2 regions of the Halomonas zincidurans B6 genome follow, and region 1 is predicted to be linked to the other one. Evidence: predicted binding sites of a transcription regulator. Region 1 holds the regulator's gene; the other holds the start of a gene.
What was found. The regulator FNR, encoded in region 1, switches genes on or off when oxygen is low (the NO sensors DNR and NnrR bind a similar motif). The targets are predictions, from matches to a motif close to TTGATNTANATCAA.
Positions count from the first base shown of each region.

Region 1 (15,059 bases):
ACTCGGCCTCATCCGGCCAGCGTATCGGCTCGACAGCCGGGGTCGCCGGGACAGAGCTTGTCTTTTTCATAGGACCACCTCACTGATAGGACCACCTCACTGAGAGTTTCGCCACATTCCGAGCTTTCGTTCAGCCGGGACGACCATCGGCGCGCGGTCGGCTCAGGATCGGCCAGTAGATAAGCACAAAAAGCAGAAAGGCAACGACCCAGGCCACTGTCGAGACGCTGAGCCCGGGATAGGCCAGTTGCGGCACGAAGGCCGCGATCACCCGCACCAGCCCCGCAGTGATGATGGCGACATAGATCCATATCGCCATGCGTGGCAGGCGCATTGGCCGCCCCGTATGGCCCATCGCCACGCGGGTCATCACGCCAAGAATCAAGGTGCCAGCCGCTCCGGCCCCCATCGCATGCATCCAGACACTGGGAGATAGCGCCAACCAAGGCGTCATCGCCTTGAGCAGCAAGGCAACGACGATCCAGCCCAGGGCCACATGAAGAATCCATATGAGGGGCTCCGCCGAGGCTTTCCAGCCACGCCAGGCCAGGAGTCGCCAACCGTTGACGAGTGCGGCGATCAGTGCAATGAGACTAGCCGGCACGGGAAAGGACATCGCAAGGTCCACCGGCACCATGGCGACCGTGCTCCAGAAAGCCGCACGATCCAACACCTCCGAGCGCCTCACCAGGGCGGGATCCTGGCCCTGCATGCCTAGCCAGTTGGCAGTGAACGCCGGCGTGATTCGCCCGCCCACCACGACCATGATCGCGGCAATCAGATCCAGCGCCAGGATTTCTCCCAATCGCCCCCCGGGAGGCCAAAACCCACTGAACCCCAGGTGCATCGAGAGGTCGGCACCAGCGAGTAGAACGAGCAGCGCAACCAGCACCAGGTTGCGGTAATTGCCATGGCGCAGCAGCACTCGCGCGACATAAGCCGCCATTGCCGGCAGGAAGGCCAGGTCGATCGTCGCGACCAACCACAGCGGCAGCCACCCTGACAACCACATTGCCGCCCGCCCCGCTGCCCATAGCAGAACCAACGCCAGCAGGCCGCTCCCCTTGAGAGGCGGCGCTCCCGTCCAGTTGCACATCGCGGTGAGCAAGAAGCCTGCGATGGCCGCCGGTACCATGCCGAAGAGAAGCTCATGTGCATGCCACTGAATCGGATTCACGCCCAGCGGCAACGGCAGCCCGCCGAACAGGAAGGCGAACCATGCCGCCACCAGGCTTGCCGCGTAGAGTGCAGTGAGCAGGAAGAAGGGCCGGAACGCAAAGGCGAGCAGCACGGGTTCATCATTATAGCGAAGGCTGGTCGTATCGTTCATGGCAGCAAATTCCTGATTGAAATGATGCGCAAATAGGAGTGGGGAACAGCCCTCTGCCGTGACCGCGCATATCGCCTCACTCGATCCCCATCGGCAGCAAGGCGAATCCACTGGCCGGGAAGGACTCCATGCTCGATCTATCGACCTCATCCAGGGCAGCTTCCACTTGTAACTCCACGCTTGGCCGGGCCGGTGCCGAGCAATCAAGCTCGTGAAGTGACGGTGATAGCACTGCAATGCCCTTCATATACTGGGTATCGATTGGCTTATTCATGGTCATTCCTTCTGCCGTTGAGCAGATGTTCAAGGAGAGCTAATCGAGCAATCAACGGGCTCATGGACAGAGCGGGCAAAAATCGGCTTTTCGATCCTGCCCCATCCAGTATCCTGCCCCATTCCTGGCAATATGCGACTTGAGGGTCTGGAAAGCCTCTGCAGCATCGGGGCGAAGCAGTGGATCGCACTTCCAGTCGCATGCAGTCAACAGCCCCAGCCAATCACTCGCCGGCAGCGTTTCGGCAAGCGAGGTGAGCCAGCGGCTCTCTTCGCCATGCATGCGGGCGCGGTAAAGCTCGATGTAAGCTTGAATCGTATTGGTAGTCGCCGAGTCTATCTCGGCCGTCGGCCCTGCACTTGATAGAGCGATAAACTTTATATAAAGCTCTTCACCGTAAACGCGGATGCGCCGGTGCTCTTCATCGAGCAGCGTCAGGGTGGGCTGGATTTCGGGATGGCGTATCGCCAGGCGCTCGAATACAAGCTCTTCGAGGGCATGATGGACGCGCTCGGCATGCCGCGTCAGATAATGCAGTATGTCGCGCATCAGAGCGAAATCCGGCATGTCGCCCTTGCAGGCACCGGCGAGCTGCCGATCGAGAATGCAGAGGAGACCGTCGTAGTCCCGATGATCGTCTTGCAGCTGCTTGAGAAGGGGAATGGTCATGATCACATCCTGACATAGTCGGTAGATAACGCCCGGAAACCCTCTGTATCTGATGGCCTACCATGCATTATTCACTGCATTAATCATGCCAGTTCTCAAGCCATTGAAGGAGCACGGACTTGCTCTAACTGGGTGGTATTGACCTGCCTGATGTTGGGTTAATATCACCGAAATGGGTTAAATCAACCCTATTCGCCAAGCGAGCGGCAAGGCCGACTTTCAATCAACTTCATACACTCTCTTTCAATAGCATCTCCCGGATGCGACCGATGGCCTTCATCGGATTCAACCCTTTAGGACAGACCCATGTACAGTTGCCGATCTGACGACAGCGGAAGACGCTGAAAGGATCTTCCAGTTCGGCCAGGCGCTGCTGAGTCGCGGTATCGCGGCTGTCGTTCAGGAAACGATAGGCCTGGATCAGCCCCGCCGGTCCGATGAACTTCTCCGGATTCCACCACCAGGAAGGACATTGCGAAGAACAGCAGGCGCACAGGATGCATTCATACAGGCCATCGAGCTTGTCACGGTCTTCGGGGCTCTGCAGGCGCTCTATCGTCGACGGAACGCTATCGTTGATGAGGTAGGGCCGGATCTTTTCGAATTGCCTGAAGAATAGAGTCTGATCGACGACCAGGTCGCGAATGACCGGCATGCCGGGCAGCGGCCTTAGCGTCAGGGTATCCTTTCGACCCAGCGCTTCAGACACGGATGTAATGCAGGCCAGGCCATTCTTGCCATTGATGTTCATGCCATCCGAACCACAAACGCCTTCGCGGCAGGAACGCCGATAGGCCAGCTCAGGGTTTGAAACCTTAAGATTCTCCAGCACCTCAAGCACCATCCTGTGACGGAACTCATCGCCGATTTCGAAGGCTTCCATATAGGGTGCATCGTCGTGTTCGGGATGATAGCGGTACAGCTGAACGGTAAACATGGTCTTCCTTGCGGATAGTGATGATGGTTATGCCCTCGGCGATCTCGCGGCACACAGAAACGAAGTCGGCGACGAGCGGTAGTTCAGCGGGTCACGGTCTATTTCAGCCGCACTTCGACCAGCCGCTTCCAGCGCCCAGCGGAACCTGGGTAGCCAGGCATCACGCTGGTCGCCCTCGACTTGTCCCACTGCACGCGCCACCCGCTCCCAGGTATCGGCCACGTCCTTGTCCACCGGCGTGCCGTGGCGATCCTTGAGTCGGTACTTGGCGTCCCAGATGGCTTGAGTGGGCGTCTGCATCGGCACCTCGCTGGACGTTTTGACGGCCGCGGTGGGTGAATTCATGGATGGTCTGCTAGTCAGAAACATGGTTCATCGATCAGTGATTGGCCAAGCGTTCGGGCCGTGAAGGCGCGGCGCCGATGAACGTGCGGCACCGAAACGGCAGCGACTGGCCTGTTCGATAAACAAGCATCCATGGTGCCATTCAATACGCGCAGCGAACCTGACCCATGTCAAGGCAACCCCGCTTCAAGGCCCAGCCAATGCACAACATCTCGTATAGACACATTGAACCATGCGGCGCATATAGCCACACAGAGGCTCGTCGAGCTCCTCATGCCCGGCGTTTGCCGAGCACCGCTACTTGATCCCCAGCCGCCGAGCCAGCTTGTGCAGATTGCTGGAATCGACCTCGAGTCGCCGCGCCGCCGCCGACCAGTTGCCGTCGACCTGGTCGAGGGCATGGCGGATGGCCTGCCGCTGGGTGCGCGCCACACTATCGTGCAGCGCTTCCACCGGCGCCCCCTGGCACGACTGCATGGCGATGGTGGACTGCACGGAGACTTGCGGCAGGTCAAGCAATCCGGGCTCCAGCGTGACGATGTCTTCACGACGCGCCCCCTGGCTGAGCGCCTTGATCGCCGCCCGACTAATCACATGCTCGAGCTCGCGCACATTGCCCGGCCAGTCGTAGCCACTCAGCGCATCCTCGGCAGCCGACGACAGGCGCAAGCTACGCACTCCCAGCCGCGCCCGGTTGAGCTCGAGAAAATGTCCGGCCAGCACCAGCACATCGCTGCCTCGCTCGCGCAGCGGCGGGATCGGCACCGGATAGACCGAAAGGCGGTGATAGAGATCCGCACGAAAGTGTCCGTCGCGCACGCTGTCGTGCAATTTGCGGTTGGTCGCGGCGATGATGCGCACGTCGACATGGCGCGGCACGTCTTCGCCCAGGCGTTGAATCTCGCCATTCTGCAGGGTACGCAGCAGCTTGGCCTGGATGGCCAGTGGCAGTTCGCCGACCTCGTCGAGAAACAGCGTGCCGCCGTCCGCTGCCTCGAAGCGCCCGGCGCGGGCCTTGCCCGCCCCCGAGAAGGCGCCTTTCACATGGCCGAACAGCTCGCTTTCGGCCAGTGACTCGGGCAGCGCCGCGCAGTTGATCTGGATCAGCGGACGGCGCCGGCGCCATGAACGCTGGTGCAGATGGCGGGCGAACAACTCCTTGCCGACACCGGTCTCGCCAGTGAGCAGTACCGGCAATTCGGAATCCGCGACCACCTCGAGCTCATCCAGCAGTTGTCGAATGACGAGGCTCTGGCCAATGATCTCTCCCTGATGAGGTTCGCTGGCGTCCTTGGCGGTATCGCTTCGCGACAGGCGAAGGCGACGCACGTCCTGCTCCAGACGAGTCATCCGCACGGCCGCCTCGACCAGCAGGGTGCAACGCTGCAGGTCGTCCTGCGCACGTTCGTCGAAGGTGCCGGGCGTAAGTGCATCCAGGGTCAATGCCCCCCACAGGCTGCCCTCGACATGCAGGCTGACGCCCATGCAATCGTGGACCGGCAAGGGGTCGCCGAGCTGATTGTCGACCAGCCCATCGTAGGGGTCGGGCAGGCTGGAATCGGGCGGAAAGGCCACCGTCTCGCGACGGGCGAGAATCGCCGCCAGCCTTGGGTGCTGGGCCACCACGAAGCGTCGCCCCAGCGCCTCGCGCGTCAGCCCGTCGACCGCCACCGGACACAGCGCCTCGCCATCGAGACTCAGCAAGCCCACGGCACCGCAATGAAAGTACTCGCGCAGCGCCCTGACCAGACGCTGCAACCGTACCGCGCTGGGCAGTTCGGCGGTGAGATCGGCGAACACGACATCTTCGAGCATGGCAAGACTCCTGGTGGATCGCGTTGAACAAGTAACGGTAAAAACCACCACAGCAGGGTCATTATTACCTCGTCTGCTCTGGGTAAAATTGACCATAATCAATAATTATCAAGACTAATCAGCTGCTTAGAATTTGGCACGCAAGCTGCAACAGGAAGAAAGCAAACTAGCAAAGGAGCACGCACCATGACCCTTCTCGACCAACCCGTCGGTCAACTGGCCCGCCAATTGCCTGGCGCCACCCGGGTGTTCCATGAATACGGCATCGACTTCTGCTGTGGTGGTCGTGCCACCCTGCGCGACTCGCTAGCCGGGCGCGATGCCGATCTGGCCCGCCTCGTCAGCGCGCTGGAAGCGTTGCCGGCTCATCAACCCGACGAGCGCGACTGGTGCGAGGCCAGCGCCAACGAACTGATCGATCACATCCTGACCCGCTATCACGCCGTGCATCGTCAGCAACTGCCCGAACTCATTCGCCTGGCCCGGCGCGTCGAGCAGGTTCACGGCGAGCGCCAGGACTGCCCCGCCGGCCTGGCCGAGCTTCTCGAGGGGATGCATCAGGAAATCGAAAGCCACCTGCAAAAGGAGGAGATGATCCTGTTCCCGACGCTCAAGCGTGGCCTCGCCCACAACATGCACGGACCCATTGCGGTCATGCGATTCGAACACGACGAGCATGGCGAAACGCTGGCCCGGCTGATGGCGTTCACCGATGACATCCAGACGCCCAAGGGCGCCTGCACGACCTGGTGCGCACTGTATGCCGGCCTGCGCGAATTCCGCGAGGACCTGATGCAGCACATCCACCTGGAGAACAACGTGCTGTTCGAGCAGGCCACCGCAGATCAGGTAGCGCTGGGTGAATCATCGCCTGCTTCGCCGATGGCAGGCGAATTGCCCCGCGCATGATCGTAATCAAGCCTCACGGATCGGCGGCTCCCTAGGCTGAGACAGGAAACATCGACTGTCATGCTCTGAGCAAGGACGCCTTTTTTTACGGAGACCCGCGTGGACTATTTCCTGATAAAAAATATCCATATGACCGCCGCCGGTCTCAGCCTGGGGCTATTCGGGCTGCGCGCATGGTGGTCGGTTCGCGCGTCTCCACAGCTCCAGCGGCGCTGGGTAAAGGTGTTGCCGCACCTGATCGACACGGTACTGCTGGCGGCGGGGGTGAGTTTGATGATCATGCTGCGCGCCTGGCCTACCCAGCAGCCTTGGCTGGCGGCCAAGCTGATCGCCCTGGTGGCCTATATCGTTATCGGTACCTTGGCGATCAAGCGCGGCAGGACATCGACGATTCGCGCCGCGGCTTCGTTGGTCGCCATCGCCCTCTTCCTGTACATCGTCGGTGTGGCGATGAACCACAATCCGCTTTCCTGGCTAGCAGGCGTCTGATGCGCCGTTCGCATGCGCACGGGCGTAACCCGGCCGCTCAGCCACCCACAAGCCGAAGGCAGGCTTGCCTGAGGCAAATTGGCGGTGGAAACTTCCATTCGCGGCAGTGCAGTTCAGATCATCTGCAGGTAGCGTGGCCGCCCCTCGCTAAAAGCGCCGTCGAAGAGCATGACCAGACGCTCCATCAGCAAGCCCCCGGACTGCGTCGGCTCAATGCCGTCGCGTCGAAGCTCGACCAGGTCATCGCTCGCCATGGCCTGCAGGGCCAGCAGCTCAGGCGCGAAATAGTTGCGAAACACGATGCGATGAGCTTTCTCGACAGTCGCATATCGAACGTTGCCGCCCCCCATGAGGTGCTGGATAACGGCTTGTCTCACTCGGTCATCGGCAGTCAGTTCATAGCCTCGGCAGATGGCCAGCTGACCCGCGTCCAGACGCGCACAGTAATCCGGCAATTCCCGCGCATTCTGGTAATAGCCATCGTCGAGATGGCTGATTGCACCGGCCCCCAGCCCGATGCAGTCGGCCTCGCCCCGCAGATTGTAACCCTCCAGGCAACGCTGCAGCTGGCCATGGCGTTGCGCAGCCACCAACGCATCGCTGGCAAGCGCAAAGCGCCCCATGCCCAGATGCACGTAACCGGCCGGCGCCAAGCGCTCCACGCCTTGCGCCAGCAGAGCCAGGACAGCGCCACGCTCGGGCGTTGCGATCCGCTGCCACGGAGCCGATGGGCAAGAGAACGCCGGCCAGACAGCCGCGCCGCACAAGCCATCGCGATACAGGGTAATGCGCTCGGGACGTAGGCTGACCAGGCGCTCGAGCAACGCCGAGAAGCCAACCGCCGTGCGTCCGGACAGACGCAATGCCAGCTCGGTGACGGGCAGGTGGCTACGCTCAGGGCCAGCGGGGGCTGGCCACTCGTCCGCCGGTTGACGCTCACCGGGCACGCCGGCCGGCGTCTCAAGGTCTTGTAGGTCGACGAGCAACCGGTTGAAGCCGAGAGCGGCCAGCAGGGGCAGGCGTTGCGGTGACAGACCGCGAGAATCGATGCGCAACGCAAAGTCGCGATCGCGGCTACGCTTCAGCCCGAAATGCACGTCCAGCTCGGCGAGCAAGCCAGCCAGTTGACCGTCTCCGAGACGCCCCGCCCCGTTCCCGCTCAGCACGAGCCGCTCGATTCGGCGATCGCCATCGAACAGGGCGCTCTGAAGCGCTATCTCGCGCTTGAGATATCCCAGATATCGAACTGGCCCACGGCTATCGTGGCCCAGCCAGGAGGGCACATGGACATAAACCGTCAATGGCTTGGGGATGGGGTCTTCATTGCTGGCAAGCGCCACCAGCCGGTAATCGTCCGCCGAGCGCTTTTCCGGCAAGCGGACCAGGGTGGGAAAGAGTCCGTAATCCGGGGCCGGCCGGTCATGCTTAACGAGCAGAGCGAGATCGATGGAACGGTTCATTGGGCTACCGCAGTGAGCAGATCCAGACTCACCCTAGCGCGCACTACCGACAATGAGCTTGACCGGAATCAAGCCGTCAAACGAAGCCCACTGCGCCTGGTCAAGCCCGCGCCGCCTGGGCACCTTGCGCACCGAACGCCAGCCCCTGCATGGCGCAGATATCGACGATCTCGACCTCCTTGCCGGCGATGCTGACCAGGCCCTGCTCTTCCAGGCGACGGAAGGTGCGGCTCATGGTCTCGGGCACCAGGCCCAGATAGTTGCCCAGGTCGAGGCGCGACATCGGCAGGCGGAAACGTTGCGCCGAAAGGCCGCGGCTGGCGAAGCGCTCGGAGAACGTGAGCAGCACCACGGCCAGGCGCTGTTCGGCGGAACGCCGCGTCAGCAGGTGGTTGGTGCTCTGTTCGGCGAGCAGCTCGCGACTCATGATGCGCATCAACTGATGCTGCAGGGCCGGTGTGCGGTCGCTCAGATTCTCCAGTTCGGCATAGGGAATTTCACACACGCTGGCGGTTTCCAGAGCAACAGCCGTCGAGGGGTGATCCCGCGAGACGATGGCGTCGAGGCCGATGACCTCGCCCGGCAGATGGAATCCCGAAATATGCTCGTCGCCATTGGCCATGAGTGTCGTGGTCTTCACCGCCCCGGTACGCACCGCATAGATCGAGTTGAAACGTTGTCCGGCCTGAAAAAGAAGGGTGCCCCGGGACACCGGCTTGCGACGCTGCACGATCCCCGCCAACCTGCCGACGTCTTCCACCGGCAGGTTATCGGGCAGGCACAACGTGCGCAGACGACAGTTGTGGCAGTTATCGCGTGTCTCGCTCAGCGTCGCAATGCGGGTCATGGCGTGTTTCTCCTTTCTGCGCGCAATGTCATGAGCACGATGTTACCCAACGCCCGCCTAGCCCCCGATAACCATTTAGAGGTAGTCCGGGTGATATTGCGAGGTAAGCGAAGGAGTTCGCTACCCAACTTGACTGAAATCAAAATCGACCCGCCACGATCTCCTTAAGGTGATCTCAGTTCAAGCAGGGGAGGTTCGCCATGGCAAGCCAGCTGGCACACCACACCTCTTGGCCCGGCGACGTGACCGAGCCGACGACTCCCTGACTCCTGACCGGACTTCATAGAGGCAAGCAGCAATGAGTCATTTTCTCGACCGCCTGCAGTATCTGGGCAAGCCCCGCGAGGCATTTGCCAATGGCCATGGCGAAACCCGCAGCGAATCCCGTGACTGGGAAGACGGCTATCGTGCGCGCTGGCAGCACGACAAGGTCGTGCGCTCCACCCATGGGGTGAACTGTACCGGTTCGTGCAGCTGGAAGATCTACGTCAAGAACGGCCTGGTCACCTGGGAAACCCAGCAGACCGACTATCCGCGCACCCGCCCCGACCTGCCCGACCATGAACCGCGCGGCTGCCCCCGCGGCGCCAGCTATTCCTGGTACCTGTACAGCGCCAACCGCCTCAAGTACCCGCTGGTGCGCAAGCGCCTGATCAAGCTGTGGCGCGAAGCGCTGGCCCAGTACATCGACCCGGTGCTGGCCTGGGCCGCCATCGTCGAGGATCCCGCGAAGACCGCGCAGTACAAGAAGGCCCGCGGCATGGGCGGTTTCGTGCGGGCCGAGTGGGACGAGCTGGAAACCCTGATCGCGGCGTCCAACGCCTACACCGCCAAGCAGTACGGCCCCGATCGCATCATCGGCTTCTCGCCGATCCCGGCGATGTCGATGGTCTCCTACGCCGCGGGCACCCGTTACCTGTCGCTGATCGGCGGGGTGTGCCTGTCGTTCTACGACTGGTACTGCGACCTGCCGCCGGCCAGCCCCCAGACCTGGGGCGAGCAGACCGACGTGCCCGAATCCGCCGACTGGTACAACTCGAACTACATCATCGCCTGGGGCTCCAACGTCCCGCAGACGCGCACCCCCGATGCGCACTTCTTCACCGAAGTGCGCTACAAGGGCACCAAGACCGTGGCCATCACCCCGGATTACGCCGAGGTCGCCAAGCTGTGCGATGAGTGGTTGAGCCCCAAGCAGGGTACCGATGCGGCACTGGCGATGGCCATGGGCCACGTGATCCTCAAGGAATTCCACCTCGCCAAGCCCAGCGCCTACTTCACCGATTACGTGCGTCGCTATACCGACATGCCGTTTCTGGTCGAACTGGAAACCCGCGAGGACGGCACTTTCGCCCCCGGCAGGCAGCTGCGCGCCAGCGACTTCGATGCCAACCTGGGCCAGGACAACAACCCGGAGTGGAAGACCGTGGCCTGGGACCAAGCCAGCAACCGTCTGGTGGTGCCGCGCGGCTCCATCGGCTTCCGCTGGGGTGAAAAGGAAAGCGGTGAAGGCCGCTGGAACCTCGAGCCGCTCGACGCCGAGGGTAACGAGGTCTCCCTGCAGCTGTCGCTGGCCAAGGGCCACGACAGCGTCGCCAAGGTCGGCTTCCCCTACTTCGGTGGGATCGCCCACGAGCATTTCAACCATGTCGCCGGCAACGACGTGCTCTATCACAGCCTGCCGGCCAAGCGCCTGCCCCTGGCCGACGGCCGTGAAGTGCTGGCGGTGACCGTATTCGACCTAATGGTCGCCAACTACGGCATCGACCGTGGCCTGGGCGCCGAAGGCGAGGACGACGGCGCCACGGCCTACGACCAGGTGCGTCCGTACACCCCCGCCTGGCAGGAGCAGGTCACCGGCGTGCCCACTGCGCGGGCCATCCGCCTGGCGCGTGAATTTGCCGACACCGCCGACAAGACCCATGGCCGTTCGATGATCATCGTCGGTGCCGGTATGAACCACTGGTACCACATGGACATGAACTACCGCGGTCTGATCAACATGCTGATCCTGTGCGGCTGTATCGGCCAGAGCGGCGGTGGCTGGGCGCACTACGTGGGCCAGGAGAAGCTGCGCCCGCAGACCGGCTGGCTACCGCTGGCCTTCGGTCTCGACTGGCAGCGTCCGCCGCGCCACATGAACGGCACCTCGTTCTTCTACAACCACTCCAGCCAGTGGCGCTACGAAAAGCTCGAAGTCAGCGAACTGCTCTCGCCCATGGCCCGCCGCGAGGATTTCACCGGCAGCTTGATCGACCTCAACGTGCGCGCCGAGCGCATGGGCTGGCTGCCGTCCGCGCCGCAGCTCGACACCAACCCGCTGCAGCTCGCCGAAGCCGCCCGCCTCGCCGGACAGGACCCTGCCGATTACGTGGTCGCCCAGCTCAAGAGCGGCAACTTGCGCTTCGCCGCCGAGGACCCGGACAGCCCGCAGAACTTCCCGCGCAACCTGTTCGTGTGGCGTTCCAACCTGCTCGGCAGCTCCGGCAAGGGCCACGAGTACATGCTCAAGTATCTGCTGGGTACCAAGCATGGCCTGCAGGGCAAGGACCTGGGCGACATGGGCGGCGCGCTGCCCGAGGAAGTCACCTGGCGCGAGGACGCTCCGGAAGGCAAGCTCGACCTGCTGGTGACCCTGGACTTCCGCATGTCCACCACCTGCCTGTACTCCGACGTGGTATTGCCGACGGCGACCTGGTACGAGAAGGACGATCTCAACACCTCGGACATGCACCCGTTCATCCACCCGCTGACCGCGGCCACCGACCCGGCCTGGGAAGCGCGCAGCGACTGGGACATCTACAAGGGCATCGCCAAGGCGTTCTCGAAGGTGTGCGTCGGCCACCTGGGCCAGGAAACCGACATCGTCACCCTGCCCATGCAGCACGACTCCCCGGCCGAGCTGGCCCAGGCCGAGGTCAAGGACTGGAAGAAAGGCGAGTGCGAACCGATCCCCGGCAAGACCCTGCCGCACCTGATCGCGGTCAAGCGTGACTATCCGGCAACCTATGAGCGCTTTACCTCGGTCGGTCCGTTGCTCGACACGCTGGGTAACGGCGGCAAGGGCATCAGCTGGCAGACCCAGCCCGAAGTCGAGTTGCTCGGCAACCTCAACCAGCGCAAGACCGAGGGTCCGGTCACTGGCCGCCCAAAGATCGAGACGGCCATCGATGCCGCCGAGATGATCCTGACGCTGGCTCCCGAGACTAACGGCAACGTGGCGGTCAAGGCCTGGAATGCGCTGTCCAGGATCACCGGCCGCGAGCACGCCCATCTGGCGTTGCCCAAGTTTGATGAGAAGATCCGCTTCCGCGACATCGTCGCGCAGCCGCGCAAGATCATCTCCAGCCCCACCTGGTCGGGCCTCGAGGACGAGCACGTGTCATACAACGCGGGCTACACCAACGTTCACGAGCTGATTCCGTGGCGCACGGTGACCGGTCGCCAGCAGCTCTATCAGGATCACCCCTGGATGCGTGCCTTCGGCGAGAGCCTGCTGGTGTATCGTCCGCCCATCGATACCAAGGCCGCGGCCAGCGTCTCGGTGCCGCAGGATAACGGTAACCCCGAGATCGCGCTGAACTTCCTCACGCCGCACCAGAAGTGGGGCATTCACTCCACCTATTCGGACAACCTGCTGATGCTGACGCTGTCCCGGGGCGGCCCCATCGTCTGGCTGTCCGAAGATGACGCCCACGCCATCGGCGTGGAGGACAACGACTGGATCGAGGCCTACAACGCCAACGGGGCCATCGCCGCCCGGGCGGTGGTCAGCCAGCGGGTCAAGACCGGCATGGCGATGATGTATCACGCTCAGGAGCGCATCGTGAACGTGCCCGGATCGGAAGTGACCGGCACCCGCGGCGGCATCCACAACTCGGTGACCCGCGTGTGCCCCAAGCCGACTCACATGATCGGCGGCTACGCCCAGCTGTCCTACAGCTTCAACTACTACGGCACCGTGGGTTCCAACCGTGACGAGTTCGTCATCGTGCGCAAGATGCACCATGTCGACTGGCTCGATGGCGAAGACAACGACAGCGTGCAGGAGAGAGTGAAAGTCTGATTCCGCCCCGCTTCACTGACATGACGGCGAATCGTTCCGTGGCAACCGGGCGAATTCGCACCATCGCAGGCTCGGCGCTGCTTGATGGCATTGCCGATTTCGACTGCTCTCAGTCAATGAATTTAGCCTCGGGTTGAAGACATGGGCACGGCCCATCGCGTCCTACAGCGACCCGATCGAATCACCCCAGACAGACCAGCTTGAAAGGAGTTGTAATATGCTGACAAATGCCCAGGAGCAGATCATCGAGGCCACGGCACCGGTCGTGGCGGAACATCTCGATGCCATTACTCAGCGGTTCTACCCGCTGATGTTCGAGCGCTATCCAGAAGTCACCCCCTTGTTCAATCAGGCCCACCAGGCGGATGGCGGGCAACCCCGGGTGCTCGCCAGCGCCGTACTGGCCTATGTGCAGCTGCGCAAGGACCCCGCGAAAGTCAGGACGACGCTCGCCACGGTAGTCAGCAAGCACGTGTCGCTGGGGATACGGCCCGACCAGTACCCGATCGTCGGCGAATGCCTGATGGCGGCCATCGGCGAGGTTCTGGGCGATGCGGTCACGGCCGAGGTGGCGGATGCCTGGGGCGCCCTTTATCAGGAACTGGCGACGCTGCTGATCGAGCTGGAGGAAGCCAGCTACCGTGAATTCGCCGAACGCCCCGGCGGCTGGCGGGGCACGCGGCGATTCCGTATTGCCGAGACCCGTCAGGAAAGCGCGGTGATTCGCTCATTCGTGCTGAAACCGGTCGATGGCGGAGCGGTCGCCGATTTCCAGCCGGGCCAGTTCGTCGGCGTCAAGCTGACCATCGATGGCGAACCGGTGCATCGCCACTACAGCCTGTCCGGCTTTCCCAATGGAAAAAGCTATCGCATCTCGATCAAGCGCGAGCCCGGCGGCCGGGTCAGCCAACACTTTCACGATGAGCTGGCGGTCGACGACGAACTGGAACTTCTCCAGCCCGCGGGGCAGCTGATTCTCGACGAGACCACCGCCCCGGTGATGCTGATCAGCGGCGGCGTCGGCCAGACGCCCATGTTGCCCATGGCCTGTCGTGCGCTCGAACAGGGTCGCCAGGTCGTCTATCTCCACGCGGCCCAGGAACGCGAGCATCACGCCTTCGCCGATGAACTGGATGCCTTGGCCAAGGAGGATTACCCCGGCATATTGACATCGGTGACACTCTACGAACGGGGCGAACGAGACGACCGGGCCGACCACATCGGCCGCGTCAATCGTGAGCTGCTCGAGCGTTACCTTCCCGTTGATTCGCCCGAGTGTTATTTCGTCGGTCCCCAGGGGTTCATGACCGCGGTCGACGAGGCACTGAAGGCGCTCGGCGTGCCCGCCGAACGACGCCATTATGAACACTTCGGACCGTCACGACCGCTTCATGCGGCTTGAGTCGCCGCTCCGACATCGGCGCTGGTTGCCCAGCCACGCAACATGCTCATGAATGACAAGAAGCCAGTCGCCGCAGCGGCTGGCTTCTTTCTCTCAAAACGACGTTACGTTACGTGATGCCGGTACAGAATCGGCCTGCCTTGATTGAAGTCATGTCGGCACTGCGCGTCACGGGCGTCATGCCGGTAGCGGCAGGTTACCGGCTTGACGCGAGTCACAGGTAAACAGGCCTCGCGCCAGCGAGGATGAGCGCAATACGAGATCGAGAATGACAAGGCCGATCACATCGTCATGCACAAGGATTCGGCGCTGAGCAAGATCGACGAGTAACCGAGTTCATGAAACCCCGTGGTTGACTGCCCACACCGCCGCCTCCACCCGCGAACGCAAGCCGAGTTTCCTGAGCAGGTTCTTGACGTGAACCTTGACCGTGCCCTCGGTGATGTCGAGCCGGCGCGCGACCATCTTGTTGCTCATGCCGCGCGCCAATGCACGCAGGATATCCAGTTCCCGCGA
Region 1 is NZ_JNCK01000001.1:1,345,604-1,360,662, reverse strand. Features, by position in the region: gene HALZIN_RS0106355 (NnrS family protein) at 131-1,330, opposite strand; gene HALZIN_RS0106350 (hypothetical protein) at 1,407-1,604, opposite strand; gene HALZIN_RS0106345 (hemerythrin domain-containing protein) at 1,665-2,273, opposite strand; gene HALZIN_RS0106340 (succinate dehydrogenase iron-sulfur subunit) at 2,503-3,210, opposite strand; gene HALZIN_RS17420 (hypothetical protein) at 3,238-3,555, opposite strand; gene norR (nitric oxide reductase transcriptional regulator NorR) at 3,853-5,370, opposite strand; gene ytfE (iron-sulfur cluster repair protein YtfE) at 5,557-6,279, shown strand; gene HALZIN_RS0106320 (SirB2 family protein) at 6,379-6,768, shown strand; gene HALZIN_RS0106315 (oxygen-independent coproporphyrinogen III oxidase) at 6,882-8,228, opposite strand; gene fnr (fumarate/nitrate reduction transcriptional regulator Fnr) at 8,329-9,075, opposite strand; gene HALZIN_RS0106305 (nitrate reductase subunit alpha) at 9,374-13,141, shown strand; gene hmpA (NO-inducible flavohemoprotein) at 13,359-14,543, shown strand; gene narL (two-component system response regulator NarL) at 14,880-15,059, opposite strand, start outside.

Region 2 (15,059 bases), 1.2 Mb from region 1:
GCGTCTGCCCGGGCACATGAACGTGCTGCTCGCCGAGGCCAGGGTGCCCTACGATATCGTCATGGAGATGGACGAGATCAATGACGACTTCGCTGAGACCGACGTGGTGATCGTCATCGGCTCCAACGACATCGTCAATCCGGCCGCCCAGGAAGATCCCAACAGCCCCATCGCCGGCATGCCGGTATTGCGGGTCTGGGAGGCCAAGCAGGTGTTCGTCTGCAAGCGCGGCCAGGGAACCGGCTACTCGGGCATCGAGAATCCGCTGTTCTTCAAGGACAACACCCGGATGCTCTACGGCGATGCCAAGTCCAGCATCGACACTCTGGTGCCGCTGATCGAGTGAGTGCTACCCGGACGGTCGCCGCTGGCCGGCCGCCCGGGGCTGCTTCGTCCATCGTTGCATACAACGCCCCGAACGGGGTGTTTTTGGTTACACTGGGGCGTCTTTCACCGTCAATGGATGGACCATGAGCGACCCGCGACTTCAGGTGGCCGTGCTGGGCGGCGGCAGTTTCGGCACGGCCTTGGCGAGCATCGCCGCCGACAACGGTGCCGCCGTGAATCAGTGGCTGCGCGACGACGACCAGGTGGCGGCGATCAATCGCGACCATCGCAACCGGCGTTATCTTGCCGATTTCGCCATCAACCCAAGGGTTGTCGCCTCGAGCGATCTGCGCGCGGTGATCGAAGGCGCGAGCCTGGTGTTCGTGGCGATCCCCTCCCAGGCGTTTCTCAGTGTGATCCGCCAGGCCAACCGCTGGCTGCAGCCCGGGCAGATACTCGTCAGCACTACCAAGGGTATCCAGGCCGACGGCTTCAAGCTGATGAGCCAGATCCTCGAGGAGGAGACCGACTCGCCGCATATCGGCGTGCTTTCCGGCCCCAACCTGGCCTCGGAGATCGCTCAGAAGCAACTGACCGCGACGGTTATCGCCAGCGACGATGCGCTGACCCGGGCCAGGGTCCAGAATGCGCTGGGCTGCGATTACTTTCGCGTCTATGCCAGCAACGACCGCTACGGCGTCGAGCTTGGCGGCGCGCTCAAGAACATCTACGCCATCGCCGCCGGCATGGCCGCGGCGCTGGGCATGGGCGAGAACACCCGCAGCATGCTGATGACCCGGGCGCTCGCCGAGATGAGCCGCTTCGCCGTCGCGCTGGGTGCCAACCCGATGACCTTCCTCGGCCTGGCCGGCGTCGGCGATTTGATCGTGACCTGTTCGTCGAACCTGTCGCGCAACTACCGGGTGGGCCAGGCGCTCGGCGAGGGCCGGACCCTCGACGAGGCAATCGAGGCGCTGGGGCAGGTGGCCGAGGGCGTCAACACGGTGAGCCTGGTGCGCGGCAAGGCCCACGAGGAGGGCATCTACATGCCGCTTTGCGAAGGGCTCTATCAGGTCCTGTTCAACGGCGTTCCGGCTCGCGACATGGCCAGGCTGCTGATGCAGGGCGAGCAGAGCAGCGACGTGGAGTTCACCCTGGCGCGCGAGGAGGTCGTGCAGGCCAAGCGGCGCGAGGAGGGCTCATGAGCCAGTCGCTATGGGTCATGCGCCACGGCCAGGCGGCCAACGGTCGGCCTGACGAGCAGCGCGAGCTTACCGCGCAGGGCCGTGAAGAGGTCGCGCTCATGGCGGATTGGCTGGCACGCTCGCTGACTCCGGCTCAGGCCAGCGAGCTGCGTATCGCGGCGAGTCCATACGTGCGCGCTCAGCAGACGGCGAACATCGTCGCCGAGCGGCTCGGCAAGCGCGTCGAGACGCTGGAGCTGATCACCCCGGACGATTCGGTGGAGGCGGTGATCGACTGGCTGCAAGCCGAGGCCGAAAGGACCGCTTGGCTGCTGGTCAGCCATATGCCGCTGGTGGGCAGCCTGACCGCTCGTCTGGTGGAGCGCGACCCTCGCAGTCAACTGCCGATGCCCACCGCAGCCATTGCCGTGCTCGAAGCCGACATCTGGGCGGCGGGCTGTGCCGAGCTGCGCGGGTTTCGTCATCCCGCCGACTTCGCTGGATAGCTTGGCTGATTCCTACCGGCGAGTCTCCTGTGTGTCAACCAGGCACTGATTCCGTTGCGCGACCAGGCTGATGGGGCATTACGACCTACTCGGCATAACATCGGACGCCCCGGATTCGCTCGCAGGCAAAATGACGGTGACCCGCAAGCCAAAAGGCGGTTCGGGGTAGGCATTGTCGAGTGAAATGCGCGCGCCGAGTCTGTCTGCTATGGACTTGACGATGGCCAGACCAAGCCCCGAACCGTTGGCGGACTGCCCCAGTACCCGGTAGAACGGATCAAACACCCGCTGGCGCTCAGCCGGGTCAATGCCCGGTCCGGTATCCGCAATCACCAGCTCGATCCCTTCATTCTGCTCCCGGGCACTGATATCGACCCGGCCCTGCGCGGGGGTGTAATTCAGGGCATTGCCGATCAGGTTGGTCAGCAGAATCTGGACATCGGCATTTCCAGCCGCCACCCAAAGCGGCACGCCGTCGACGGATGTAACCAGGCCGAAATCGATCTGACGGGACTCGGCCAGCGGTATCATGTCTTCGATGATGGTTTGCAGCGCTGCGCCAAGCGAAGTCTTTTGCGGGTGCTCAGTGCGGGTTTCCTGCAAGCGGGTGAAGGTGAGTAGTTGATCGAGCAGATTGCGAGTGCGCCGGATGCCCCCGCGCAAGATTGCCACTCGCTCCCGGCCTGCTGGACCCAGAGGGGTCGCGGACAGACGTTCAGCCTGAAGAGACAGGGCCGTCAAGGGTGTGCGCAATTCATGGGCCGCATCGGCAATAAAACGTCTCTGGAGCGCGACCGATTGAGCCACCCGATCCAGAAGCCGGTTGATGGCGACAACGAAGGGCTCGATTTCCGGAGGCAGATCAGGTTCGTCCAGCGCCCGCAGAGTCTGATCCTGGCTTTGGTCAAGTCGATGGGCCATCGCGGTCAGGGGACGAAATATCTTACGAATGATATCTCCCGTCAGCAATACCAAAATGGGCACCAGAATCAGAAAGGGTAATAGGGTCCTGAATGCACCGCCCCTGGCAATTTCGTCGCGGACTGCGGTTCTCTGGCCAACGGCCAATCGTACGCCGGTGTCCAGTGTGGTAACGAAAATCCGGTAGGAATTATTTTCCAGGGTAAGGGTCTGTACGCCCTCGGGAAGTGTCTCGGGCAGAGCCGGTTTATCCCGATGGAGTGGTGAGCCGGAATTGAGGCTTTGAACAAACACATAGTCTTCCCATTCTTCATCCGTGCTTGGGCGGTGGTTGGGATCCGTGACAATGAGATCCGGGTAACGATCAAACATGGCCGCAGTTTGTCTGAGGAAGTTATCCTGCAGTTCGTTGGCCTCATTCAGCGCAGAGAAGAACGAGAATGTACCGGCAACAGCCGCCACTGCCACGATCGTTCCCGAGAGCCACGCTGACAGCCGAAATTGCAATGTTCGCTTCACGGGTTCTTCGGGATCGTCCATCCCGCACCTCGGACGTTTCTGATGGTGTCAGCGCCCAGCTTCTTCCGTACCGAATGAATCAGGAATTCAACCGCGTTGCTCTCGACTTCCTCGCCCCAGCCGTACAGGCGGTCCTCCAGAGCACTTCTCGAGAGGATTGCTCCCGGGCGCAACAATAAAGCCTGCAATAGTGAAAACTCGCGGTTCGAAAGGCGAACCGCTTCGACCCCCGGAACCTGTGCCTCTCGGGTGGCGGGGTTAAGCGAGACATGGCCATTGCTCAATACCGGCTCGGCCTGACCATTGCTGCGCCGGAACAGGGCGCGCATTCTGGCCGTCAGCTCCGCCAGATCAAATGGCTTGAGCATATAATCGTCTGCACCTTCATCCAGCCCCGTTACCCGATCTTCCAGCCGGTCACGAGCGGTAATGATCATGACCGGGACGGTCAGCCGGGCGGCGCGAATGGCACGGAGTACCTCAATACCGTCGCGGCCCGGCAAGCCCAGGTCGAGCAGCACCATATCATAGTGGTCGGTCGTGACGGCGCTTATGGCATGTCTGCCATCCTGTACCCAGTCAACCGCATACGCCGCCTCCTTAAGGGTTTCAACGACTGCCTCGCCAATCATGCTGTCGTCCTCAACGACCAGTATCCGCATCGTTCATCCTGTCCGTGCCGGCGAAACCATGTCGTCGTTCCGCATCTGAATTGACATGTCGTTACCATGCCATAGATTCGAGGTCCAAGGCTGTTTCAGTCTGTGCTTCCCACGATTGGCGTAGTGGACCTTTTTCGGGTTACGGTCAGATAGCCGACCAGTACCACGATAGTTACCAGGAAGAGTTCGCTGGTACCCGTGGCTCCGAGGCCAAGACCACCCTCGGCCGTTGGCTTGGTCAGCATATCTGCCAGAGAGGCACCCAGAGGGCGGGTCAGCACGTAGGCAATCCAGAATGTCAGTATGGCATTGGCCCCAAACGTGTAGTAAGCGAGTGCCGTCACTGCAATCAGACCACCAAACAGGAACAGTGAAAGCTGGTAGCCGGCGCCCATGCCCTCGGAGACAAGATCGCCTGCAGCAGTGCCGAGTGCAAAGGTAAACAGGATAGCTGCCCAGTAAAACAGTTCTCGGCGCCGGGTGAAGATGGAGTGAATCGACAAGGTATGCTCGACCCGATACCAGATTGCAAATGTGATGATAAGCGCCACACTGAAAACGGCCGAGGAAACCGTCAGCGGCACGCCGAATTGATCCGTCATGATGTCGGTGATCAGCGTTCCAAAAACGCTGATAAGCAGCACTGTCGTCCAGTAAAGCCAGGGGATATAGCTTCGCGCCTTGATCTGGGCAAGCAGAGTTGCGAAGAAAATGGTCCCCATGACCAGGGAAGTGCCGACCAGGCCGAAGCCCATATCGACCGCCAGAAAATCGGCCCCCGTTTCGCCGACGGTCGTGGACATCATCTTGATGATCCAGAACAGCAGGGTGATCTCAGGGACCTTGCTCATCAGGGACGGGAACGGTGATTCATGCTCGGGCTGACCGACGGTTGTCGAGCGGGAGTTGGTGTCGGGTTTGGCAGACATAGCGTTAAGCTCCGTTTGTTGAAGGCATCCGTGTGATTTTGAATTGACTGTGTCACCCAGCCGCGGCTGAACGGCAGATCGAAAAACCGTGGATGCGTGGATGAAGTGGGCCAGTGCAACGGCTGACTTGGCATCGCGGTAGGGGACAAGGCGGCAAGCCCGGGCCTGAGCCCGGAGAATGCCGCCATTGCCGCTTACAGCAGAGCCGGCTGACAACCGGGTGTATGCGGTATCAGCCAGGCAGTGCGCCGATCAGTCAATTTCGTCGTTTTGGTCGTCGTGATCGGCGACGTCTTTGACTGACGAGATCAGTTGCCCGGTTTCAGCATCCACCCGGACGTCCCAGGTCTGGTCGCCTTTGACTACCTCCACATCAAAGGCCGGACCCTGTTTGGTCTGCTCGTACTCGGCGTGGGTCGCCTTGCCGCCGCTATTATCCGTGGCAACCTTCACGGCCTGGGTCAGGGGAATGGCGGCCTGGCTGATGCTGCTGGCATCATTGCCTGATATCTCCTTCGCCTGAGCGGCGACCGCTGGGCCGGCGAGAATAAAGCTGATGAGGATAAGTTTTGGATATTTGGACATGATATCTGTACCTCGTGAGTTGAAGGACTGCACGATGCACGTTACCGGTGAACACTTAGCTGGGACTGAGGAAACGGATAAAATCCGAATTGTAGCGCGTCAATCTGGAACCCTTCCTTGTCTGGTCTGCAAGGTGCGTCATTCGATTTCGTGTCGCTGGTGTCGCATGTGGCCGCCGCTGCTCAAGCGCTGGGCCTGTCCCGACGGCCGGTGTATGTCCTGATAGCCACGTACCCGGCGGCGCGATTCCAAGCTCTGCGCACGCGGCCTGAGACGGGTCCCTTGGCACGTGGCTCATCGACCAGGGTGCAAGACCATGACCACGCGCGTCGCCAGGTAGACGGCGCCGGCCCAGGTCTTCAGTTGCTACTACATGGCGGCACGAGGCTCGCAGGGGTGGCAAGCAGCAACGGCGCGTCGGCGGACGGGGTCAGAAGACGGATAGCCGCGTCCGGTGCCTGCAGAGCCTGCTTCAACAGGGCCGGGGTATCGGTGACGCCGGAGACGTCGCGTTCCAGGGCCAGCAGGCCGAGCAGGTCGCGGCGCTGCTGGACTCTCAGCGAGCCGCTCCACAGTGGTTGGGGCGAGGCTTGGCAGGTATCGCTCAGGGTGAATTCCGTGGGCCAGACGTGCAGGACCAGGCGGCGGCCCGGCTGTCCGGTGATCGGGCGTGTGGCGCGCAGGGCGGAGGGCTGGCCATTGTTGAGACGCGGCAGCGTCGGCAGGCCCGCGACCGCATGGCCGGGGCTCAGCCAGTGCAGGGTACTGACCGGCGTCCAGGGCACATCGACCTGCCAGCCGGCGTCACTCAGGCGTTGACGCAGGCTAGCCAGTGGCCCCGCCCATTGCAGGACCATGCGCTCCTCGCCCTCGCCACCCAGGTCGATGCGACGCGCCGGCAACTGCTGATAGGCTGTCTGCGACCAGTCCTGCCAAGCCAGTTGCTGAAGCGTGGGTTGGGGCGCGTAGCGCTCACGATCGGTGGCTAGCTGCTGATTGATGTTATACGGCCAGACCACGGCCACGGTCAGTAGCACCACGAGCGACAGTCCGCGTGTCTCCCGGAGCGGCGCGTGGCGACGCTGGTGGCTGATCGCCAGGAGGATCACCCAGACGGTGCCGATGGCGATGCCGGCGCTGACGTCGGCCAGCCAGTGAGCGCCCAGATATAGGCGCGAGACGGAGATCAAGATCACCGTCAGGGCTGCGGCACTGACCACCCAGACGCGCCGGCGGGCGGGCAGGGCCCGAGCGACGAGATAGGCCAGGAAGCCGTACAGCACGGTGTTGATGGTGGCGTGACCGCTGGGAAAAGAGAAGGCCTCCCAGCCGCTGTAGAGCCCGGCGGTGGGACGCGGCCAGTGGACCAGCGCCTTGATCAGCGGTGTGAACAGCGCCGCGCCACCCACCGCGGCCAGCCAGTAGAGTGCGCTGGACCAGGCACGGCGCGCCAGCAACCAGGCGGCGACCGTCACGGAGAGGCTGGTGGTCACGAAGCTGTCGCCGAACTCGGTGATTGCCAACATCAGGGTGTCGCCCCAGTGGGTGCGCAGTGCCTGGAAGGCATGGAAGATTGCCTGGTTAGCTTGCACCAGCTGGTCACCGGTGAGTAGATCTTCGAGGATGCCCAGGAACAGCCACAGGCAGCCGAGCAGCACCGCGATGGCAGTGACCAGCATCAACCCCTCGCCCCGCACGGTGGCCAGCAGACGTGCCACGCCGCGCTGCGGGGCCGACGCCTGCGGCGCGCACCAGTGTTCCAGACGCGTCATGCCGGTCTGCAGCGCCTGAAGCCCGTGGGTCAGCAGTACGCGGCGGGTCAGCCAGATGACGATCCAGACCAGCAGCGCCACCAGCACCAACAGCACCACCAGGCGCCCTGCGATCTGAGCGACCACGTGGAGCGACTCGCCGAGTAGCACCCCGGTCAGCACATGGGTGGTGGCCCAGATGATCCCCGAGGCGATATTGACGACATAGAACCGCCCCGGCGGCATGCCGCTCATGCCCGCTGCCAGCGGCACGAAGGCGCGCGGCCCCTGAACGAAGCGCGCCAGGAACACGCCCTTGCCACCATGACGTTGAAAGAACACCTCGGCCCGCGCCACCCATTGCGGGTAACGGCTCAGCGGCCAGATACCGGTAATGCGTGACTCGTAGCGGTATCCGAGCCAGAAGGAGATGCCGTCGCCGGCGATTGCCCCCGCCAGCGCGGCGAGGATCAATGGTACGGTGCCCAGCGCCCCGCTGCTGACCAGGGCGCTGATGCCGACGATCAGCATCGAGCCCGGGACCAGGGTGCCGGCAACCGGTAGTGCCTCCGCCATGGCGGACAGGCCCACGATGGCATAGGCGATGGCACTGTGCTGCGAAGCCAGTTGCGTGATGTCGGTGACGAGGGTTTCCAGCATCGGATAGCGGCTCCGGCCAGGGGTTCGGGATTATAGCAAGCGTACCAGGCGGCGATTCAGCCAGCCCTCGCGTGTATAGAAACCTCTGATCACCAGCGCCGCCAGACAGCCCGTGGCCATACCGCCGAGGATATCGCTCGGATAGTGGGTGCCGACATAGACGCGCGAGATCATCACCAGCAGAGCGACCAGGGCGAAGGTACCGCCTGCGCGCAAGCGGCGTTGTAGCAGGAAGGTCGCCGCGATGGCGGTGACGGCGGTGGCATGGTCGGAAGGAAACGATGGATCGGCGCTCGGCGCGATAAGCAGATGCGACAGGCCCTCGGTATAAGGACGGGGGCGTTGCACGATCAGCTGGTTGAGCGCCAGCCCGCCGAGAAATGCCAGACCCGCCGAGGCCGCCAGGTGACGCGCCCGGTCACGCTGCGAGCGGGCCCACCACAGCGGCACCACGGCCAGCACCATCAGCGGCACGCCGAACTGGGTGAGGGCGATCATCAAGGTATCGAACGCGGGAAACTGGCCGGCCAAGCCGTTGATGGCATGCAGCAGGGCTATATCGGGTGACACGGTGACTCCGGAGAGGGAAGGATAGATATTGTCGCGTCCCCGTCACGCTATCGCGACGCCCATGCCGCCGGGCTGGAGGGAAGCATCGCTTTTCGCGACAGCACGGCGGCCGAGCCAGCGCTACAGCCACGCCTTGGCACGTTTTTCCAAACGCTTGCCCAGCTGGCGCATGGCGGTGTGGCGGCGTAGACGGGTGAGCAGGAACATGACAAGGCCTCTCCGGGAATCGGGGAGTGGCGACTATGGAGATAAAGTCTTAACGAAATCTTAGAGCCTGTTGACGTTTCGTCGCGGCCGCGACGAAACGTCAACAGGCCCTAATCTGGAACGCCAAACAATGGGCGCGAACGATCAAGCGGGATGTACATGCAGTCTGGTTAGCCGCGCGCGATTCGCGCACACCGTGGATAGCTCGGGCGCTTGCGCTGGTTGTTGCAGCCTATGCCGTCTCACCCATCGTGGGGATCGTCACCAGGTTCAACCGCAAGAGCGTGATTGTGCTGACCGAGGACGGCACCAAACAATACAAGGTCTCGCCGGAGTTATTGAAGCCTCTCCGTGAGATGGTTAACCACGTCGTGGAATGAACGTTTACCTTACGCCGGAGATACAGATCACTGAAGAGAGTGACCGCCAGCAAGAAGCTTTACAACGCTGGATCAGAGTCTTTGTGAGTGAAGCGGATTATAGACTTTTGTTCGTTAGACCATGGTCGCTGTTGCCATGCCTTTCCCAACTGCCTACCTTTGGAACTTGTATGATGTATGACAAGCAGGTGGCAAAGCCAAGTTCGATCACAGAGCCGTTGCTGTCCATTTACCCGCTTTGTCAATCAAAAGCCTTCGGGGCTCGAGCAAGAGGAACGAACGTGAGTTTTTCAAGAGACGATGTCGTGAAAGCGGTCGGCGATGGCCTGCTTTCGTTCCCCATCACCGACTTCGACGCCAGCGGCGCCTTCGATGCCGAGGGCTATCGCAAGCGCCTCGAGTGGTTCGTCAGTCATGACATCTCCGCCGTATTCGTGGCCGGCGGGACCGGCGAGTTCTTCAACCTGACGCTGGACGAGTACCGCGCGATCGTTTCCCAGGCCGTCGAGGCGGTGGGCGGCAAGCTGCCGGTCATCGCCAGCGCCGGGCTGAGCGTTGGCGCCGGCCAGGCCTACGCCAAGGCCGCCGAAGAAGCGGGCGCCGACGGTATCCTGCTGATGCCGCCATACCTCACCGAATGCCCGCAGGACGGCCTGGTGGAGTACGCCCGCCAGATCTGCGATTCGACGTCGATCAACGTCATCTACTACAACCGCGGCAACGGCATTCTCGAGGCCGACGCCGTGCAAAAGCTCGCCGATGCCTGCCCCAATCTGATCGGCCTGAAGGACGGCAAGGGTGACATCCAGGCGCTCAACAAGATCGTCAAGACGGTCGGCGATCGCCTGGTTTACGTGGGCGGCGTGCCCACCGCCGAGATCTTCGCCGAGGCGTATCTGTCCATCGGCGTCAACACCTACTCCTCGGCGGTATTCAACTTCGTGCCGGAAATGGCGGTGAAGTTCTACCGGGAGCTCAGGAAAGGCAATAAGGAGGTGGTTCGAGACATTACCCAGAAGTTCTTCATTCCCTTCATCGAACTTCGCGATAACAAGAAGGGCTATGCAGTAAGCCTGATCAAGGCGGGCGCCGACATCATCGGCAAGCCTGCCGGAAACGTACGCTCTCCGCTTGTCATGCCGAGCCTGGACGAGCGTCAGCAACTCGAAAGATTGGTTGAAACAGCCCATCAGCTATAACGACAAAACCAGCGATACAACAGGAGTCATATCATGCAAACAAGTAAGCGCTTTAGTGTAGCCGGTTGCCTGCAAGTCACCGCGATTGCGGGTGCACTGACCGCCATGGCCATGCCGGTCCAGGCCGAGCAGTGGCGGGGCTGGAACATCCAGCCACCGGGCTACCCGAATACCGTAGCGCTGGAAGGTTTCGCCAAGGAGGTCGCCGAGAAGACCGAGGGTCGTGTCGAGCCCAAGGTTTATAACAGCGGGGTTCTGGGCAACCAGCCGGACGCCATCGAGCAGACTCGCAGCGGCGCGCTGGACTTTGCCAACTTCAACATGGGCCCGATGGGGCCGATCGTGCCGGCCACCAACGTGCTATCGCTGCCGTTCATCTTCAATAGCGTTGAAGACATGTACAAGGTCATGGACGGTGAAATAGGCGACCGCTTCGCCGATGCGCTCGCCGAAAAGAACCTCATCGCCCTGTCCTGGTTCGGCTCCGGCGCGCGCAGTCTTTACAACACCGCTCGTCCGGTGGAAACGCCCGAGGACGTCCAAGGGCTCAAGGTCCGCGTGATGAACAACGACTTGTACGTGGAGATGATCGATAACCTGGGCGGCAATGCGACACCCATGGCCTACAGTGACGTCTATCAGGCGCTCAAGACCGGGGTTATCGACGGCGCCGAGAACAATTATCCCTCTTACGAGTCTAGTGGCCACTACGAAATTGCCCAGTACTATTCACTGACCGAGCATCTGATCCTGCCGGAGTGTCTGTGTATCGCCAAGTCCAGTTGGGAAGATCTCAGCGAAGAAGATCAGCAGATCGTTCGTCAGGCTGCAGAGAACGCCGCCAAGAAACAGCGGCAACTCTGGGCCGAGGGCTCCAAGGCTAGCCGCGAGAAAATTGTCAGCGCTGGCGTGGAGGTCAACGAAGTGACCGACAAAGCGGCATTCCAGGAAAAGATGCAGCCCATCTACGCCGAGTTCGTCAAGCAGAACCCGCAACTCGAGTCGCTGGTCACCGATATCCAGGCCGCGCAGCAGTAATCGTATCAATCCATGAACTCCCCCGGGCCGGTATCGACCCGGGGGGGCTTGAAAGGATTAACCTCCGTGAGTTCCTACTTCGATCAAATCAGTGATCAGGATGCAGAAGCAACTCCGAAGACACTGCTGGATAGATTTCTGGATGGTATCGCCCATTTCTGCATCATCGTGGCGGGCGTGCTGATGGTTTTCATGGTCATCACCTTCGGCTGGCTGGTCTTCGGACGTTATGTACTCAACGATACGCCAACCTGGGTCGAGCAGACATCGTTGGTTATTGTCGTCTACATCACTTTCCTCGGCGCAGCCGCCGGGGTGCGCAATAACAGTCACCTGGCCATCGATTTCGTACGCGAGGGACTGCCCGCATTTCCACGTGAAATCATGCGCTATATTGCCGATCTTTTCGTCACTTTCTTCGGTTTTTTCATGACCTGGCAGGGCTGGCAACTGGTCATGGAAAATCTCAGTCGTCCCATTCCGATAATCGGCTTTTCCGAGAGTTGGCGTGCGGCACCGCTGGTGATCAGCGGTGTGCTGATGGTCTTGTTCTCCTGCGTCAATATCGCTCAGCGCCTGCTCAAGTCACGAGAGGTTTGATCTTATGGGACTTACGATCCTGTTCGGCCTGTTCTTTCTGGGTCTTATCGTCGGCGCTCCGGTGACCTTCGCCGTTGGCCTGGCGGCGGTCGGAGCTTTTCTCTACGAAGGCCTGCCATTGTTCGTGGCTTTTCAGCGAATTCTTTCCGGTATCTCGGTCTTTTCGCTGCTGGCCATACCGTTCTTCATCTTTGCCGGCGAACTGATGCTGCATGGCGGGATCTCCAGCCGGCTGGTGCGACTGGCCTCGGCGGCCGTGGGCCGAGTGCGTGGCGGGCTGGGCATGGTCAACGTCAGTTCGTCGATGTTGTTCGGAGGCATCTCCGGCTCGGCGGTCGCCGATACCTCGGCGCTCGGCTCGATCCTCATCCCGGCCATGAAGGAAAAGGGCTACGACGCCGACTACGCGGTCAACGTGACCGTAACGTCTTCCATCGCCGGGGTGGTCATTCCGCCCAGCCAAAACATGATCCTCTACGCTGTCGCCGCGGGCGGCGGCATCTCGATAACCAAACTGTTCATCGCCGGTATCGTGCCGGGCGTGCTGATGTGTCTGGTCCTGGCGTTGGCAGCCTACATCGTGGCGGTCAAGCGGGGTTACGGGGGCGAGCCGTTCCCCGGCTGGATGGCGCTGATCGTCAGCTTCGCGGCGGCGCTACCCGGACTGCTGACTGCCGTGATCATTGTCGGCGGGGTGCTCTCGGGGATCCTGACGGTGACCGAATCCGGCGCCTTCGGCGCGATCTACGCCATCGTGGTGACTAGTTTGGTATATCGCGAGCTGCGCTGGGAGTCGTTCAAGCGGGCGGTCTATCAGGCCGTGCGCACTACGTCGCTGGTGATGATCCTGGTGGGCTGCGCCTCGGCATTCTCGTATCTGCTGGCGCTGTACAGTGTGCCGCAACTGCTGACCGATACGTTGCTGAGCATCTCCGACAACCCCTACGTCGTGCTGTTGATGCTCAACCTGCTGTTGCTGGGGTTGGGCATGATCATGGACATGGCGGCGCTGATCCTGATCATCACGCCGATCTTCCTGCCGGTGGCGGCCCAGTTCGGCGTAGATCCGATCCAGTTCGGCATCATCATGATGATGAATCTCGGCCTGGGGCTGTGTACGCCGCCGGTCGGCACCTGTCTGTTCGTGGGCAGCGTGATCGGCAAGATCAAGATCGAGCAGACGGTACGCACCATCTGGCCGTTCTACCTGGCGCTGTTCGTGGTGTTGATGCTGGTGACCTACGTGCCGGCGATCTCGCTGACGTTGCCGGGTTTCTTCGAATAGCGCTTACTTCCATACGATCATTGGCTGTCCGATATGAAGATCGAAAAGATACACACGCACCTCCTCGACCATAAACTCGACCAAGCCTTCGAAAGCGCCTCGATGCGCTTCGAACGGCGCCAGCACTGTCTGGTGGAGGTGGTCTGCGACGACGGCACGGTGGGCTGGGGCGAGTGCCTGGGGCCGGCCAAGGCCAATGCGGCGGTGGTCGACATCTACGCCGCGGCGCTGATCGGTCAGAACCCGCTGGAAACCGAGAAGCTCTGGCTCGAGCTCTACAATCGCTTGCGCGACCAGGGCCAGCGTGGGCTGACCGTGACGGCGCTGAGCGGCATCGATATCGCCCTGTGGGACATCAAGGGCAAGCATTACGGCGCGCCGGTCAGCGAGCTGCTGGGCGGACGCTTTCGCGACAGCGTGCGTGCCTACGCCACGGGCTCGTTTCGCCGCGACGGTATCGACCGGGTCCAGGATGTCGCCGACGAGGTGGCCGGCTACGCCCGCGAAGGCTTTCATGGTGTCAAGATCAAGATCGGCTTCGATGTCGAAGAGGATCTGCGCTCGATTGCCGCGGCGCGCGAGGCGATCGGCCCCGAGCGTCGGCTGATGATCGACGCCAACCACGGCTATGACCTGTTGGAAGCGCTGGAGGTCGGCAAGCGGGCGGAACAGTACCGCATCGACTGGTTCGAGGAGCCGGTGCTCCCTGAACAGATCGCCACCTACCGCGCGGTACGCGACGGCCAGCCGATCCCCGTGGCCAGTGGCGAGAACTGGCACGGCCGCTACGCCATGCTCGAGCCGCTCTCGAGTCGCGCGGTGGATATCGCCCAGCCCGATGTCTGCGGGGTGGGCGGATTCACCGAAATGCGCCGCGTCGCCGACATGGCGGCGATGTTCGGCGTGCGCCTGGTGCCGCACGTGTGGGGCACGGCGGTGTGTCTCGCGGCCAGCTTGCAGTTCATGGCGGCACTGCCGCCCAATCCGCCGCGCCGCAAGCCCATCGAGCCGATCATGGAGTTCGATCGCACCAGGAACCCGTTCCGCCAGGCCGTCGTGCAAACGCCGATCGAGCATGACCAGGGCGTCGTGCGTATCCCGGACGGTCCCGGCCTGGGTATCGAGATCAATCGCGATGCATTGCGCCAATTCGCTTTGAAGGAGGCATGAGTGTCCGAGATTCCCGTCAACACCCGTCCGCTCGACGGCCCGGCGCCCAGGCTCAAGGCGCCGGCCGGGGCCACCGACTGTCACATTCACCTTTATCTGCCGGGCTATGAGGCCCAGCCCGGTGGCCCGAAGATCCCGGAACTGGCGACGGTCGAGGATTACCGCAAGCTTCAGCAGTGGTTGTCGCTGGAGCGCGTGGTGGTCACCCAGCCCAACGCCTACCAGCGCGACAACCGCGCCTTGCTCGCCGCGCTCGATCAGTTGGGCACGCAAACCGCCCGCGGCGTCGCCGCGGTGACGCCCGATACGCCGGACAGCGACCTGCGGGCCTGGCACGAAAAGGGCGTGCGCGGGGCGCGGATCATGAACCTGCCGGGCGGCGCGGTCACCAACGACGAGATGCTGGCCGTCGAGCAGCGCATCCGCCCGCTGGGCTGGCATCTGATGGTGCAGTTCAACGGCTGCAACCTGAACGACTATCTCGACGACCTGCGACGCATCGAAGGCGAGTACATCATCGACCATATCGGCAAGTTCATGCCGCCGGTGCCGGCAGACGATGACCG
Region 2 is NZ_JNCK01000001.1:2,581,987-2,597,045, reverse strand. Features, by position in the region: gene HALZIN_RS0112160 (NAD(P)(+) transhydrogenase (Re/Si-specific) subunit beta) at 1-346, shown strand, start outside; gene HALZIN_RS0112155 (NAD(P)H-dependent glycerol-3-phosphate dehydrogenase) at 471-1,532, shown strand; gene sixA (phosphohistidine phosphatase SixA) at 1,529-2,017, shown strand; gene HALZIN_RS0112145 (sensor histidine kinase) at 2,096-3,478, opposite strand; gene HALZIN_RS0112140 (response regulator) at 3,454-4,119, opposite strand; gene HALZIN_RS0112135 (COG4705 family protein) at 4,215-5,048, opposite strand; gene HALZIN_RS0112130 (PepSY domain-containing protein) at 5,301-5,633, opposite strand; gene HALZIN_RS0112125 (bifunctional DedA family/phosphatase PAP2 family protein) at 5,993-8,044, opposite strand; gene HALZIN_RS0112120 (phosphatase PAP2 family protein) at 8,075-8,614, opposite strand; gene kdgD (5-dehydro-4-deoxyglucarate dehydratase) at 9,483-10,400, shown strand; gene HALZIN_RS0112105 (TRAP transporter substrate-binding protein) at 10,434-11,438, shown strand; gene HALZIN_RS0112100 (TRAP transporter small permease) at 11,505-12,038, shown strand; gene HALZIN_RS0112095 (TRAP transporter large permease) at 12,043-13,323, shown strand; gene HALZIN_RS0112090 (mandelate racemase/muconate lactonizing enzyme family protein) at 13,357-14,493, shown strand; gene HALZIN_RS0112085 (amidohydrolase family protein) at 14,494-15,059, shown strand, end outside.
Region 2: a site for FNR is predicted at 9,372-9,385, ahead of kdgD (5-dehydro-4-deoxyglucarate dehydratase). Genes of this name have one in related genera too.